Regions from separate parts of the Ventrimonas sp. genome, predicted to be linked through region 1. Evidence: predicted binding sites of a transcription regulator. Region 1 holds the regulator's gene; the other holds the start of a gene.
The links. The regulator Rex, encoded in region 1, represses fermentation and respiration genes when NADH is low (regulators of the CRP and FNR family bind a similar motif). The targets are predictions, from matches to a motif close to ATTGTTAANTANTTAACAAT.
Positions count from the first base shown of each region.

Region 1 (7,736 bases):
GGAGGCAGTATGATCCGTTATGCACTGCAGCAGAAGGCTGAGGTTCTGGTCACCGGAGATATCGGACATCATGATGCCATTGATGCGGCTGCGCAGGGCATGGCAGTCATTGATGCAGGACACTATGGCCTGGAACACATCTTTGTGCCGTTTATGGCGGAGTATGTAGCACGTGTTTCTGACGGCACCATCGAAGTGATCCAGGCTGAGCCGGATTTTCCGGCCAGAGTGTTTTAAGCGTTGTCGGAATCATCACGAAACCGAACGGAAGGAGAATGTCTATGGTTCATGTATGCGTATTGGGAGAAAACAGACAGTACAGCGAAGATACCCTGCTGAAGGATGTGGCAAAGGAAGTGCAGGAGTCTTTTTCACATGAGATCCTGCTTGCTACGGTAGATGGAAAGCTTCAGGAGCTTCATAAAAAAGTTAAAGAAGGTACAAGTGTGGAATTTCTCACAGCAGCTGATAAGCCTGGTATCCAGACCTATCGCAGAAGTGTACTGCTGATCCTTTTAAAGGCCTTTTACGAAGTGATCGGCGCAGAGCATATCCAAAAGGTATCGGTAGAATATGCGATTGCCAATGGCCTGTTTATCGAATCCGCCGGAAGCTTTGAGAAAACTCAGGAGCTGGTAGACCGGATCAAAGCAAAGATGCGGGAATATGTAGCTGCAGAGATTCCGATCATGAAGCGCAATGTGACCACGGATGAGGCCATTGAGATCTTCCGTCATCACCGCATGTATGAGAAGGAACGGCTGTTCCATTACCGCCGGGTTTCCAGGGTGAATCTGTACAGCATTGGCGGATTTGAGGATTACTATTACGGCTATATGGTCCAGAACACAGGTTATCTGAAATATTTTGACCTGATCCTGTACCGGGATGGTATGATGCTGCTTCTGCCGGAGCAAAAAAATCCGGAACAGGTGGCAGAGTTTCATGACCGTGAGAAATTGTTTGAGGTGCTGGACGAGACAGAAAGCTGGGGCAGACAGCTGGAGGTGCCTACAGTAGGTGCCCTGGATGATGTGATCTGTGAGGGAAAGGCCAGTGAGCTGATCCTGATGCAGGAAGCGCTGATGGAAAAGAAGATCGGTGATATCGCGGAGCAGATCGCAAGCCGGCCGGATAAGAAGATCGTCATGATCGCAGGGCCGTCTTCCTCCGGAAAAACGACCTTTTCCCATCGCCTTTCCATTCAGCTAAAGGCGAAAGGCTTAAAGCCGCATCCCATTGCGGTGGACAATTACTTTGTCAACCGGGTAGACAGCCCGCGGGATGAAAATGGCAACTACAACTATGAGGTGCTGGAATGCCTGGATGTGGCATTGTTCAACCAGAATATGACAGATCTTCTGGCAGGAAAAACAGTGGAGATGCCGGAGTATAATTTTGTGAAGGGACAGCGGGAATATCACGGAGATTTTCTGACTCTGGGACCGGATGATGTACTGGTCATTGAGGGAATCCACTGTCTCAATGAGAAACTTTCCTACGCGCTGCCGAGAAAGAACAAGTTTAAGATTTACATCAGTGCGCTGACACAGCTGAATATCGACGAGCATAACCGCATTCCGACCACAGATGGGCGTCTGCTGCGCCGTATTGTGCGGGATGCGAGAACCCGCGGCGCTTCTGCACAGGACACTATTCGCATGTGGCCGTCGGTACGCCGGGGGGAAGAAGAAAATATTTTCCCGTACCAGGAGGATGCAGATGTGATGTTCAACTCTGCTCTGGTCTATGAACTGTCGGTGCTGAAGCAGTATGCTGAGCCGGTGCTTTTTTCGGTGCCACGGGACAGCGCGGAATATGTAGAGGCCAAGCGCCTGCTGAAATTCCTGGATTATTTTCTGGGTGTCAGCAGTGAGGAAATTCCGCACAATTCCCTGATCCGGGAATTTATCGGCGGAAGCTGCTTTAAGGTTTGAACCGGTTTGTGAAATACTGCTTTCATGTGTCATTTTCGGAACTTGACAGCGCCTGGGAATAATGCTAGAATAGGGAACATTGAGTAAGACAAATGGTCGCTGCCGCAGAAACGAAAGGCTGCGGGAGAGGAAAGTCCGGGCTTCACAGGGCAGGGTGCCAGATAACGTCTGGCGGAGGTGACTCCAGGGACAGTGCAACAGAAATATACCGCCGGCTTTGCCGGTAAGGGTGGAAGGGCAGTGTAAGAGACTACCGCCCGTCTGGTAACAGACGGGGCACATGTAAACCCCACTTGAAGCAAGACCGAACAGAAAGCATAAGGCGGCCCGTCTGCTTTCGGGTAGGTTGCTTGAACCAGGTGGTGACATCTGGTCTAGATAGATGACCATTCAACGACATAACCCGGCTTATCGTCTTGCTCATAACCTGATTTTAAGAGAGTGTGCTTTGCGGCGCACTCTTTTTGTTTTCATTCACAGACAGGTATTGACATATATCCAGGAATTGGAGATAATAAACCCACTAAATACATAGAAGATAAAAATGCTTATGGAAAGAGAGATTGAAACAAAATGTATCCATCTGGAAAAGGTCGTGGCATCCCTGGAGAATGGTGTAGACGCTTCTGACTTATCCGACTACGCAGACCCATGCGGATGTTCCAAAGGAAATTCAGGAAAAGAACGGACTGACGGACGCAACTCTGCGTATGTCTGTGGGCATTGAGAATGTGAAAGATTTGATCGCGGAGCTGGACCAGGTGTTTTGTGAGATTGAGAATGAGCAGTAGCAGCACAGAAAAAAGAGCCGGCAGATTATTCTGCCAGCTCTTCCCAGGTTTCATAGAGTTCTTCCAGCTTTTGCTGGAGGGACTCTTTTTCGTTATTCAGTTCCACGAGGCGGGTAACGTCGGTGTATATTTCCTCCTGAGAGAGAAGCGTATCAATTTCGCTGTCCCGGGTCTCCAGTCTGTGAATCTCGTCCTCGACCTTCTTTAAGTCGTTCTGACGTTTGCGGATGCGGGCCTGCTCCTCTTTCTGGGCTTTCCAGTCCAGCTTGACCTCGGTTTCTGCTGAGGACTTTGTCATGCCGGGAACTCCCGTAGCTTTTAAGCTGCCGTTTGCGGCTGCAGTTCCGATGGCGCGGTCGCGCCCGGTATGCGTGGGGTCCACATAGAGCTCCTTCATGAGCTCCTTCTTTTCCAGATAGTAGTCATAGTTGCCGATATAGTTTAAGAAGGTCTGACCAGTCAGTTCGAGAATACGGGTGGCAGTCTGGTTGATGAAGTAACGGTCATGGGAGACATAGAGTACAGTTCCGGTATAATGTTTCAGTGCATTCTCCAAAATCTCCTTGGAAATGATGTCCAGGTGGTTGGTCGGCTCATCGAGAATCAGAAAGTTAGCCTCAGAGAGCATAAGCTTGGCCAGGGAAACACGGCCACGTTCGCCACCGCTTAAGTCAGAAATGCGTTTGAATACATCGTCCCCGGTGAACAGGAAGGCAGCCAGTATGTTGCGTACCTGGGTGTTGGTCAGATTCGGGTAGGCATCCTGTACCTCCTCAAATACTGTCTTTTCCATATGAAGGACGTGATGCTCCTGGTCGTAGTAGCCGATGTGCACCTTGGAACCCAGGGTGATGGTGCCGGTGTCGGCAGGAAGCATACCATTGATGATTTTTAAGATGGTGGTCTTGCCGGTTCCGTTGTTGCCGATGATGGCAACCCGTTCTCCCCGCTTTACTTCCATATCAACATGGGAGAAAAGATGGGTGCTGCCGAAGGATTTGCTTAAATCCCGGATGGTGAGAACATCGTTGCCGCTGACGATATTTGGTTCCAGGCTGATGCGCATCTCATCCTGGATCTCAGCCGGCTTGTCCAGCACCTGGATCTTGGAAAGCATCTTCTCACGGCTTTCAGCCCGCTTGATGGATTTCTCACGGTTGAAGGATTTTAATTTGGTGATGACCTCTTCCTGATGCCTGATCTCCTGCTGTTGGTTTAACCAGGCCTTCATCTGGGCGGCTCGGATCATGGCCTTTTTTTCACTGTAGGCGGTGTAGTTGCCAAGGTAAACGCAGGCATGCCCCTGCTCCAGCTCTACCACTTTGGTGACTACTCGGTTTAAGAAATAGCGGTCGTGGGCTACGATGATGACAGCTCCGTTATAATTTAACAAGTAAGTCTCCAGCCAGGCAATGGATTCCATGTCCAGGTGGTTGGTTGGCTCATCTAAAAGGATAATATCCGGGCGGGAGAGAAGCAGTTTGCCTAAAGATACGCGGGTTTTCTGGCCGCCGGAGAGGGTAGACACGGTTTTGTCAAACTCGTCTTCGGTAAAGCCAAGGCCCTTTAAGACACCGGTCAGTTCACTTTTCCATGCGTAGCCATTTTCCAGTTCAAAGGTATGGCTTAAGCGGCTGTATGCAGCCAGCATCTGTTCCAGTGCTTCTCCGGAGGCATTCTGCATATTGAGCTCCAGCTCGCGGATCTGCTGTTCCATATCGATGATGGGCTGCTTGACTTCTTTTAATTCCTCATAGATGGTACGGCTGCTGTCCAGATCCTGGTGCTGCGCCAGGTAGCCGAGGGTTTTGCCCTTTGCGAGAACGACCTCGCCGGAATCCGCTGACAGCTCGCCGACAATGATCTTTAAGAGAGTAGACTTTCCGGCACCGTTGATGCCTACGATGGCAGCCTTTTCCTGATCTTCTATATGAAAAGATACTTCGGACAGAATCTCATCCGTGCCGAAGGCTTTGCTGATGTGATTGCATGATAAAATCATAGATAACTCCATTTCGTTACGTTTTCTACTATAAGACTTATCAAGTATAATATAGGCTTTCAACACTTGTAAAGGACTTTCTTCTGATTTTTTGTTTCGAAATTGTTTGAACATTGACATAGATTTCGCAAACGGTTATAATAGATTTTAATAGTTTACGTATAGGAGATGTGCAACATGGAAAACAGAGAGATATCCAAAGCAGTTATTACAAGACTCCCGAGGTATTACCGTTATCTCGGAGAGCTTTTGGAATCAGGTGTAGAGCGTATCTCATCCAATGAGCTGAGTACCAGGATGAAGGTGACTGCTTCCCAGATTCGTCAGGATTTAAATAACTTTGGAGGATTCGGTCAGCAGGGTTATGGTTATAACGTAAAATACCTGTATACAGAGATCGGAAAGATCCTTGGAATCGACCGCCAGCATAACCTGATCATTATTGGTGCCGGAAATCTTGGTCAGGCCATTGCAAATTATGCAAATTTTGAAAAGCGCGGTTTTATGATCAAAGGCATGTTTGACATTAACCCGAGACTGATCGGGCTTGTGGTACGCGGAATTGAGATCCGCGGAGTAGATGATCTGGAGCAGTTTATCAAAGATAATGATGTTCAGATGGCAGCACTGACCATTCCGAAAACAAAAGCTCCGGAGCTGGCTGACCGTCTGGTCAATGCGGGAATTAAAGGAATCTGGAACTTTGCCCATCTGGATCTGAATGTTCCGGACGATGTTGTGGTGGAGAATGTTCATCTTTCCGAGAGCCTTATGCGCCTGTCTTATCGGGTATGCAGCATGCAGGACCGGAAAGAGGAAGAGGAAAAGAAAGCTCAGAGAGAGTCCTAGAGGCAGAGCGAAACAGAGGTAAAAGCCGACAGGCGGGGATACGATCAGTTCTCCTGCCTGCCGGTTTTTTGAGTTTCCATCCATCCTTTACAGGGGAGCGGAATCAGAGAGGAGACGGAACATGGATTACGCAGTAACGGCACAGCAGATGAAAGCGATTGACCAGAATACCATAAAAAACATCGGCATTCCGTCCATGGTGCTTATGGAGCGGGCTGCCCTGGCTGTGGCGGAGGCCGCAGAGCATATGGCGAAAGAGCGGAATCTGGGGAAAAAAGCCCGGATCCTGGCTGTGTGTGGTACCGGAAACAATGGCGCGGACGGAGTGGCAGCAGGACGCATCCTGCAGGGACGCGGATATAACGTAAGTCTCCTGCTTGTCGGCAATCCGGAGCACGATTCAGAAGAGATGAAGACTCAGAAGCAGATCGCCCGAAATCTGGATCTTGCGCAGTGCACGGCAGCAGAGTATCAGGAGGCACCATGTGATATCATTCTTGATGCAGTGTTTGGGATCGGTCTTGGCCGGGAAATTGGCGGGGAATACCGGAAGGTCCTGGAAATGCTGGCTTCTCTGCGGGAGCAGTATGGAACCGGAGTGATCGCGGTAGACACGCCGTCCGGGATCCATGGAACGACCGGTGAAATCATGGGAATTGCCCTGGAGGCCGATATTACCGTGACCTTTGGCTTTGCAAAAACCGGTCTTCTGCTTTATCCCGGAAAATATTATGCAGGAAACCTTGTGGTAGCCGACATCGGATTCCCTCAGGCCAGTCTGCTGAAGGCCGGATGGGATGCAAAGCTGATTACACCGGATGATCTGTCCTGGCTTCCAAAGCGTCAGCCGGATGGGAATAAAGGGACATTTGGCAAAGTTCTGGTCATCGCGGGAAGCAGAGGCATGAGCGGAGCGGCTTATTTTTCAGCGCTTGGTGCTTACCGTACCGGCGCCGGTCTGGTGAAGATCCTGACTGTGCCGGAAAACCGGCAGGTTCTTCAGACACAGCTTCCAGAAGCAATCATAAGCTGTTATGATCCGGATCAGGAGGAGACTATGCAGAAAATCCTGGAGGCGGAGTGTGCCTGGGCCGACGTGATCGTGGCAGGACCCGGCCTGGGACAGGAGGCATATACGGAATATCTTCTGGAGACGGTTTTGTCAGATTCCTATGTTCCCATTGTGCTGGACGCAGACGGACTTAACTGTGTGGCATCCCATCCTTACCTGACACGCTATTTTACGGAGAACATCATTATCACGCCCCATATGGGGGAGATGAGCCGCCTGACTTCGGTTCCCATAGCAGATCTAAAAAAGGATCCGCTGGAGGAGGCAAGAGCCTACAGTGCCCGCTATGGGGCGGTCTGTGTGCTCAAGGATGCGGTCACAGTCATTACCGATAAGGATGGTGCCGCCTGGATCAACCGGAGCGGCTGCAGTGCCATGGCCAAGGGAGGATCCGGCGATGTGCTGACCGGCGTGATCGCAGGATTATTGGCCCGGGGCATGGATGGCGCGGAGGCAGCAGCATTTGGCGTGTATGTGCACGGACGTGCCGGGGAGTATGCGGCAGCGGCATTGGGAGAGAATAGCGTACTTGCCACAGATCTGGCAGACAGTATTTTAAAAGAAGCTTAAACAGATAAAACAAAAAAGCCGGAAACGGCAAAACAGACAGAAACGAGGAACAGAACAAGAGTATGAAGCACATGCAGTATATGCGGGTTTATGCACCTGTAGATTTGGATGCCATTGTTTTTAATCTGGAATCCATGCGCAAAAATATTGACCGGGAGACGGGCATGCTCGGAGTGATCAAGGCAGATGCTTACGGGCATGGCTCTGTGCCGGTAGCTGCTGCCATCGAAGATTATGTGGATGGCTTTGCGGTGGCCACCGCAGACGAAGCCATGCTGCTGCGCCGCAACGGCATTCAGAAGATGATCCTGATCCTGGGAGTGACCCACCCTTCCCGCTATCAGGAACTGATCGAGAACGAGATCCGTCCGGCTATCTTTACCATGGCGCAGGCAAAGCCGCTGTCTGAGGCAGCGGTAAATATGAAAAAAACAGCAAAGATCCATCTGGCTCTGGATACCGGCATGCGCCGCATTGGTCTTGAGGCAGATGAATCCGGAGCGGATCTTGCAGCT
Region 1 is NZ_DBFCCJ010000053.1:67,611-75,346, reverse strand. It holds gene ACMP1L_RS09065 (Nif3-like dinuclear metal center hexameric protein) at 1-237, shown strand, start outside; gene ACMP1L_RS09060 (nucleoside kinase) at 282-1,937, shown strand; RNA gene rnpB (RNase P RNA component class A) at 2,018-2,364, shown strand; partial or broken gene ACMP1L_RS09045 (PLP-dependent transferase) at 2,558-2,728, shown strand; gene ACMP1L_RS09040 (ABC-F family ATP-binding cassette domain-containing protein) at 2,754-4,730, opposite strand; gene ACMP1L_RS09035 (redox-sensing transcriptional repressor Rex) at 4,908-5,579, shown strand; gene ACMP1L_RS09030 (NAD(P)H-hydrate dehydratase) at 5,701-7,221, shown strand; gene alr (alanine racemase) at 7,284-7,736, shown strand, end outside.

Region 2 (7,736 bases), on a different contig from region 1:
AAGCTGTTCCAGATAGCTTTCCCTGGCTGGAAGCGGCCCCGGTTCCGGGAGCTTTAAAAACCGCAGCTTTTCCCAGACTGCACTGCGTCCTGACCGGTTCAGATATGTTTTCCATTCTTCCAGCTTTGCCGTAGATACTACATCATCTTTTACCGGTACATAGACCACATCACAAATGCCAAGAAGTTCTTCTGAACCTCCGCAAAATCCTCCCACATCCAGGATCAGCTCTTCGTAAGTTCCATCCGCTGCGATCCGCTGCACTAGTCCGGAAAACACCTCCTGGCGGATTCCATTCTTATCCTCTGCATAAGTCACCGGAGGAATATAGTCCAGCTCCCCCCAGTTGTAGGTAACACTTCCCAGGCGTACTGAACTGTACTCGCGCTGGGTATAATAATAAAGCAGATCGGAAAGACCGCCTGTATACACGGTCCCTGTCAATGCAGAAAGACCGGAAAATTCTTCCAGTGTGATATAAAGCACCTTTTCCTCCCGGGCCAGTACCTGCCCCAGCGTCAGCGCAAAACTGGTTTTTCCGCACCGTCCGATTGGTGAATATACTCCTGTGATCCTGCTACGTCTGCCTGCGGCTGTCATGAGTACCGGAATCTCCTGTGGCCGATACCAGGACATTACTTCCCTCAGAAGATCGTCCGATGCCTGATATTTATAAACCACGGCCTCGCCCTCTTCAGCCACCCCATTCTCACTAAGCCACACAACCTGCGCTGCCGGGATCCCGTCAAGCTGCTCCTTCTCTACTCCGCTGCCAGCCAGCAGCAGATCAATTTTCTCGCGCGCTGCAAACTCTTTTAGTTTTTCCAGACTGGTAAAAGCGACCACCTGGAACGGAACCTGACTTCTCTGATTCACGAACTCTGCCAGACGGTCTGCATACCGGGAGTCTGCATCGTAGACTGCCATAATCTTTTTCATCATCTTCCCCCTTTTCATCATTCCCATGTGTTCTCACGGTCAGCGCAAACAAGTGCGCAGACCTACTGAACAGTTACCCCAAAACCACACCAGGAAAGGAACAAATACCCCAGCACACCGGCCGCCAGGCAAACTGCAAACGGGATATGATGAACCGCCTGCGGCTGATCCAGGGAATCATATGGCTGAATGTTCCGGCTGGCAGTCACCATTTCTACATAACGTTTCATATAATTAAACCGCTCTGCTGCCACACCGTAGCGTTTCATTCTCCACAGGCTCCATACGGCTCCTGTCAAAAACCCCAGCGCTATCGCGTAAAATCCCGGCAAAGGACCAAGATAACCGCCAATCACAGCCATCAGCTTACCATCCCCTGCGCCCATAACACGAAAACGGAACAGGCACATTCCTGCTGCCAGAAATAATACTGCACCGAAAAAAAATGCAGAGCCTCTATGCAGCACACCGGCAACAGTCAGCAGCCAAAGCCAGTAATTCCTTACCTTTCCATATTTCAGATCCGTCCACGCACACACCATTACACCTGCGCATAATATCAGATGTTCTGTCCCATATTCTACGAGATACCACCACCTTTTCCGGCACATACCTGTCTCAAATACCAGGCTGCTGCCTGCTGTAAAATCCATCATGAAAATTCTGCCGAAACGGCTGAGATCATACATTGATATCCGGCAGGCGCTGCCATAGCTTAAGCGGCGCTGCCAGACTTCGCATCAGACCGATGCGTTGATTGTGGACTTATCATACCGGAGATCAGTATTTCCGTCAATATACACATCCTGCATAAAACGACAAAGTTCGACTGTATGATCCGGCTTCTAAGCCGGCACCTGCTCTCTCCAAATAATTGGACATCATCCTGTGAAGATGTTATACTGAAGCTATCGGAATCAAGAAAAGGAGTACCATCACCATGAATGAATTATATGAAGCCATTGAAGCAAAGATCAAAGCATCCGGATACCCGCGTGAAATCTCCGGTGAAGCCGTCTACAACGACATCTGCGATCAGATCGAAGGAAAAGAAAACGGAGATTATGTTGTTCTCTCCAAATTTGAAGAGGATGTGGTATTTGAATATCACATCACCATTTCCGACGAAGCATTTAATCTGGGTATCCTCACCATGCGCACCCCGGAAGGTATATTTGAAACCGACTTCGATGAGTAACTGCCGCTCTGCGTTCCACACCGTCTGGCCAAAGACCAGGCGGTATTTTTTTGCGCATCTTAGGACATTTTGACGAAAAACTTTGTTTTTGATCCATTTATTTTGGTTGACGTGAACAATCTGTCGTGATAGAATGAACTTAGTTCAATTTTTTAAACCAAAGGAGGTTTGTATGGCGGACTCCAAAGAACTACAGGAACTGTTTCACAGCTGTATGCCGCTGTTTATCGCCCTCGGAGATGAGGTCCGCTTAAACATCATCGAAGCATTGTGCATTGCCTCCCAGAACGGTCACACGGAAGGGCTGAACGTCAACGAGATCACCCGGCAGACCAATCTGTCCAGACCGGCTATCTCACATCATTTAAAGATCATGAAAAGCTGCGGACTGGTAGAAGTTACCCAGTCCGGTACTTCCAATTACTACCGTCTCACCTTTATGGACTGCACAAGGCAGCTGATGAAACTTGGCTACCTGGTCGAAGAAATCTTCAGCCAGAAACCGTAATAAACGCGTATATTTTTTCCATGTATTCCAGATACTACATTCCAAAAGGAGTGTAAAGCTATGAAAAACAACAGACCATTCTTCCCTGGCCGCCACCAGGCATCAGCCGGGGAAAACCTGAAACTGAAGGCAGAAATCCATCAGACCCAGCAAAAAATGGAATCCCTGTTAAACCAGTTCGATCAGGTGACAGAGCCACCACTGATCGACTGCTGTATCTACGAGCTGAATGCAGTCTGGCTCCGCTATCAGTTTCTGCTCCGGCGCTTCAAGCTTCTGGAACGGCTGGATTTTTAAAAAACGAAACTATGTAATCAGGAGGACTTGATATTTATGGCATCATGGTATGACAAAGCAGTTTTTTATCACATTTACCCGCTGGGTATGCTGGGGGCGCCATTCGTCAACACCGAAGACGCCGCAGCCGACCGCTTTCTGGAACTGAACCAATGGGTTGCCCACATGGAAGCCACAGGCTGCACCGCCCTTTACATCGGACCGCTCTTTGAGTCCTCCTCCCATGGCTACGACACCCGGGATTACAGGCTTGCAGACCGCAGGCTTGGCACAAACGAAGGCTTCCGCCATTTCACGAGACTCTGCCATGAGGCAGGCATCAGGGTAGTCGTAGACGGAGTATTTAACCACACCGGCCGCGAGTTTTTCGCATTCCGGGATATTCAGAAGAACCGCGAAGGTTCCCGCTACTGCGGCTGGTACAAGGGCGTGAACTTTGGCTGGAACAGCCCTTACAACGATGGTTTCGGCTATGAAGCATGGCAGGGACATTTCGAGCTGCCCTGTCTGAATCTGCAGAATCCGGAGGTAAAGCAGTATCTGTTCGATGTCATCCGCTTCTGGATTTCCGAATTTGACATTGACGGCATCCGTTTAGACTGCGCCAATGTCATGGATTTCGGATTCATGCAGGAGATGCGCACCCAGACCGCTTCCATGAAGCCGGATTTCTGGCTCATGGGCGAGGTGATCCACGGGGAATACGGCCGATGGGTGAACGATGGCATGCTGCATTCCGTTACCAACTACGAATTACATAAGAGCCTGTACTCCGGGCTCAATGACCACAACTTCTTTGAGATTGCCCACAATGTGCGGAGACTGGAAGCCATTGGCACCAGGCTTTACACCTTCCTGGACAATCACGATGAAAACCGCATTGCCAGCAAGCTAAACAAAAAAGCACATCTGCCGCTGGCATGGACACTGCTCTTCACCCTTCCGGGCATTCCTTCCATCTATTATGGAGGCGAGTGGGGGCTGGAAGGCATGAGGACCCGCGAAAGCGATGCAGCCCTGCGTCCCTGCATCACCCTGAAAGAGGGCGAAGCAAAGCACAGTGATCTTACGGACCTGATCGCAAAGCTGGCCCGCATCCACACGGAAAATCCGGAGTTTCACGGCGGACGCTATCAGGAACTGCTGCTCACCAACCGGCAGTACGCCTTCGCCAGACATGCCCAGGGAAGTATCTGCATCACCGCAGCCAACAGTGATGACCAGGAAAGCCGCCTTTCTATCCCAGTCCCGCTGCAGGCTTCCCAGGCAGAAAATCTGATGGACGGCTCCATCATTCCAGTTGAGAACGGAACATTAAATCTTACATTACCGGGCAACAGCAGTGTTGTCTTAAAGATCAGGGAGGATTGACCTTATGGCAGTCAGAGATAAGAAAAAGCAGACCGAGACCGGCTTTATCACCGCCGGTGACCGTTACCTGTTCGGAGAAGGTACCCACTATGAGATCTACAACAAACTCGGCGCCCACCCGAAAACCTTCGATGGCAAAGACGGCTATTATTTTGCGGTATGGGCTCCACACGCTGCATCTGTCAGCGTAGTAGGTGACTTTAATAACTGGGATCCCGATGCCTGCCCTATGCAGGTGTTGGAAACCTCCGGCATTTACGAGCGCTTTATTCCCGGCATCAAACCGGGCGAGCTTTATAAATTTGCCATCACTACCCAGACCGGCAAGGTCATTTTTAAGGCTGACCCGTTTGCCCAGTACGCCGAATACCGGCCTGGCACGGCATCCATTACTGCCTTCAACGACACGTTCCGCTGGACGGATGGCACCTGGGTACAGAAACGTGAAAACACCAACCCGCGCGAGGCGGCCATGAGCATCTATGAGGTACACCTGGGCTCCTGGAAAAAGAAAAACCGCCCGGAAAAGGACGGCTATTATACCTATAAGGAAGCTGCCGCCGAGCTGGCCGCCTACGTGAAGGAGATGGGCTACACCCATGTAGAACTGATGGGGATTGCAGAGCATCCGTACGATGGCTCCTGGGGTTATCAGGTAACCGGCTATTATGCTCCCACCTCCCGCTATGGCACCCCGGAGGAATTCAAATATTTTGTAAACTATATGCACAAAAAAGGCATCGGCGTCATCCTGGACTGGGTTCCGGCCCACTTCCCGCGGGATGCCCACGGCCTTGCTGATTTTGACGGACAGGCGCTCTTTGAGTACGCAGACCCGCGCAAGGGCGAACACCCGGACTGGGGTACCAAAGTCTTCGACTATGAGAAGCATGAGGTTTCCAACTTCCTCATTGCCAACGCCCTCTACTGGATCGAGCAGTTTCATGTAGATGGCCTGCGCGTGGATGCGGTAGCTTCCATGCTCTATCTCGACTACGGACGCAAGGATGGCGAGTGGGTGCCAAACCGGTACGGCGGCAACCAGAATCTGGAAGCCATTGAATTTTTCCGTCACTTAAACACGGTTGTGGTCCAGCGCGGCCACGGCTCCATGGTCATTGCCGAGGAATCCACTGCATGGCCGTTAGTCACACACGACCCGAAGGAGGGCGGGCTGGGCTTCACCTTTAAATGGAACATGGGCTGGATGCACGATTTCCTGGAGTATATGAAGCTGGACCCATACTTCCGCAAATTTAATCACCATAAGATGACCTTCGGTCTCACCTACTTTAACAGCGAGAACTTTATTCTGGTACTTTCCCATGATGAAGTGGTCCACTTAAAATGTTCCATGATCAACAAAATGCCCGGCCTCTTTGGTGATAAATTTGCCAATCTGAAAGCCGGCTACACCTTCATGCTGGGACATCCGGGCAAGAAGCTTCTGTTCATGGGACAGGATTTCGGCCAGCTTCACGAGTGGGATGAAAAGGTTAGTCTGGACTGGCACCTGACTGAGGAAGACCTGCATAAGGACCTGCAGAATTATGTGCGCGACCTGTTACATATTTATCAGAAATACCCGGCACTTTATGAATCCGATGATGACTGGGACGGTTTTTCCTGGATCAATGCCAACGACGGAGACCGCAGCATTTACAGCTTCGTGCGCTACGCGAAGAACCACAAAAAGAGTCTCCTGTTCGTATGTAACTTCACACCGGTAGCACGGCCGGATTACCGGGTCGGCGTTCCGAAACGCGGCAATTATACCGTAATCCTTGATAACGAGCACGGTTCTTACAAAACCGGAGAGAAGGCTCCGGTCTTAAAAGCAGTCAAATCCGAGTGCGACGGCCAGCCATATTCCGTATCCCTGCCGCTGCCAGCATACGGAACTGCAATCCTTCGCTTCTCATAACACCCAACAACCGGATACCGTCAGCAGCGGATACAAACAGGCCTCGCATTTCGTTAAAATATTATCACAAAGTTGGTGACATTCTTCCAGCTTTGTAGTAAAATAAGAACCGACCTATTGATGATCCGATTAGCAAACCTGACGGCAAGCATCAGTAACACAATTAAGGAAGGAGAGTTTCGTATGGCAAGAGCATTAATTTCCAAAAACGCGACCAAAAGTGTCTATCGCGATGGCGATAAAGCAGTAAAAGTTTTCTGCAAGGGTTTCCCGAAAGCAGAGGTTTTAAACGAAGCTTTGATTAGCGCACGAGTTGAGGCCATTGGCGGCATCAACATTCCGTCCGTTCAGGCAGTCTCTGTCGAAGAAGACGGCTGCTGGTCCATTACCAGAGACTACATCGAAGGAAAGACACTCACAGAACTTATGAAGGAAAATCCGGATAAGCGCGATGAATATCTGAATCAGATGGTTGAACTGCAGCTGATGATTCATTCCAAGACCTGTCCATTACTGAACAAGTTAAAAGACAAAATGGCGCGGCAGATCTCTGAGATGGAAGAATTAGATCCTGTCAACCGTTACGATCTTCTTACCCGCCTTGACAGCACCCCGAAGCACATCAAACTGTGCCATGGAGATTTCCAGCCAGACAACATCATCGTGAAGGAAGACGGCACCATGTATGTAGTTGACTGGGTTCACGCAACCCAGGGCAATGCCAGCGCAGATGTAGCCAGAACCTATCTTCTGTTCTGTCTGTCCGATCAGGCAGCAGCAGACAAGTACATGGATCTGTTCTGCGAGAAAACCGGTACCGCCAAACGCTATGTACAGCAGTGGCTGCCTCTGGTAGCCGCAGCACAGCTCACGAAGAAACGTCCGGAAGAACAGGAACTGCTTCAAAGCTGGCTGAACGTATGTGATTATCAGTAGGTCAAAAGATAAGGGTCTTGCCGATTGCGGTAAGGCCCTTTTTGATATATACTAAGAGATGTGACGCTGCCGTACCGCACGTATGCGGCAGTCCGACGCAAGTACCATACGCATACCCGCCAAAGGAGGACAATCATGCAGACTATTTTAGTATGCGACGACGATAAAGAAATCGTTGATGCGATAGATATTTACCTGACCGGCGAAGGCTTTCACATCTTGAAAGCCTATGACGGTTACGATGCTTTGAAAATTTTAGAAACAGAACATGCTGACCTTATGATCATCGATGTCATGATGCCGGGCCTGGATGGCATACGCACCACGTTAAAGGTACGTGAGACCAGCAGTATCCCCATCATTATCCTCTCCGCGAAATCCGAAGATTCCGACAAGATCCTTGGCTTAAACATCGGTGCAGATGATTACCTGTCCAAACCATTTAACCCGCTGGAGCTGGTTGCCCGCGTCAAATCCCAGCTTCGCCGTTATACACAGCTCGGCAACTTAAACCAAAGCAGCAATGAAAACGTATACAAATGCGGCGGCCTTACCATCAACGA
Region 2 is NZ_DBFCCJ010000034.1:147,311-155,046, forward strand. It holds gene ACMP1L_RS05785 (P-loop NTPase family protein) at 1-942, opposite strand, end outside; gene ACMP1L_RS05790 (A24 family peptidase) at 1,002-1,595, opposite strand; gene ACMP1L_RS05795 (hypothetical protein) at 1,880-2,137, shown strand; gene ACMP1L_RS05800 (ArsR/SmtB family transcription factor) at 2,310-2,645, shown strand; gene ACMP1L_RS05805 (DUF2508 family protein) at 2,706-2,942, shown strand; gene ACMP1L_RS05810 (alpha-amylase family glycosyl hydrolase) at 2,979-4,313, shown strand; gene glgB (1,4-alpha-glucan branching protein GlgB) at 4,318-6,237, shown strand; gene ACMP1L_RS05820 (phosphotransferase family protein) at 6,421-7,173, shown strand; gene ACMP1L_RS05825 (response regulator transcription factor) at 7,309-7,736, shown strand, end outside.
Region 2: ACMP1L_RS05820 (phosphotransferase family protein) is a predicted target of Rex. The motif match lies at 6,287-6,306, and genes of this name have one in related genera.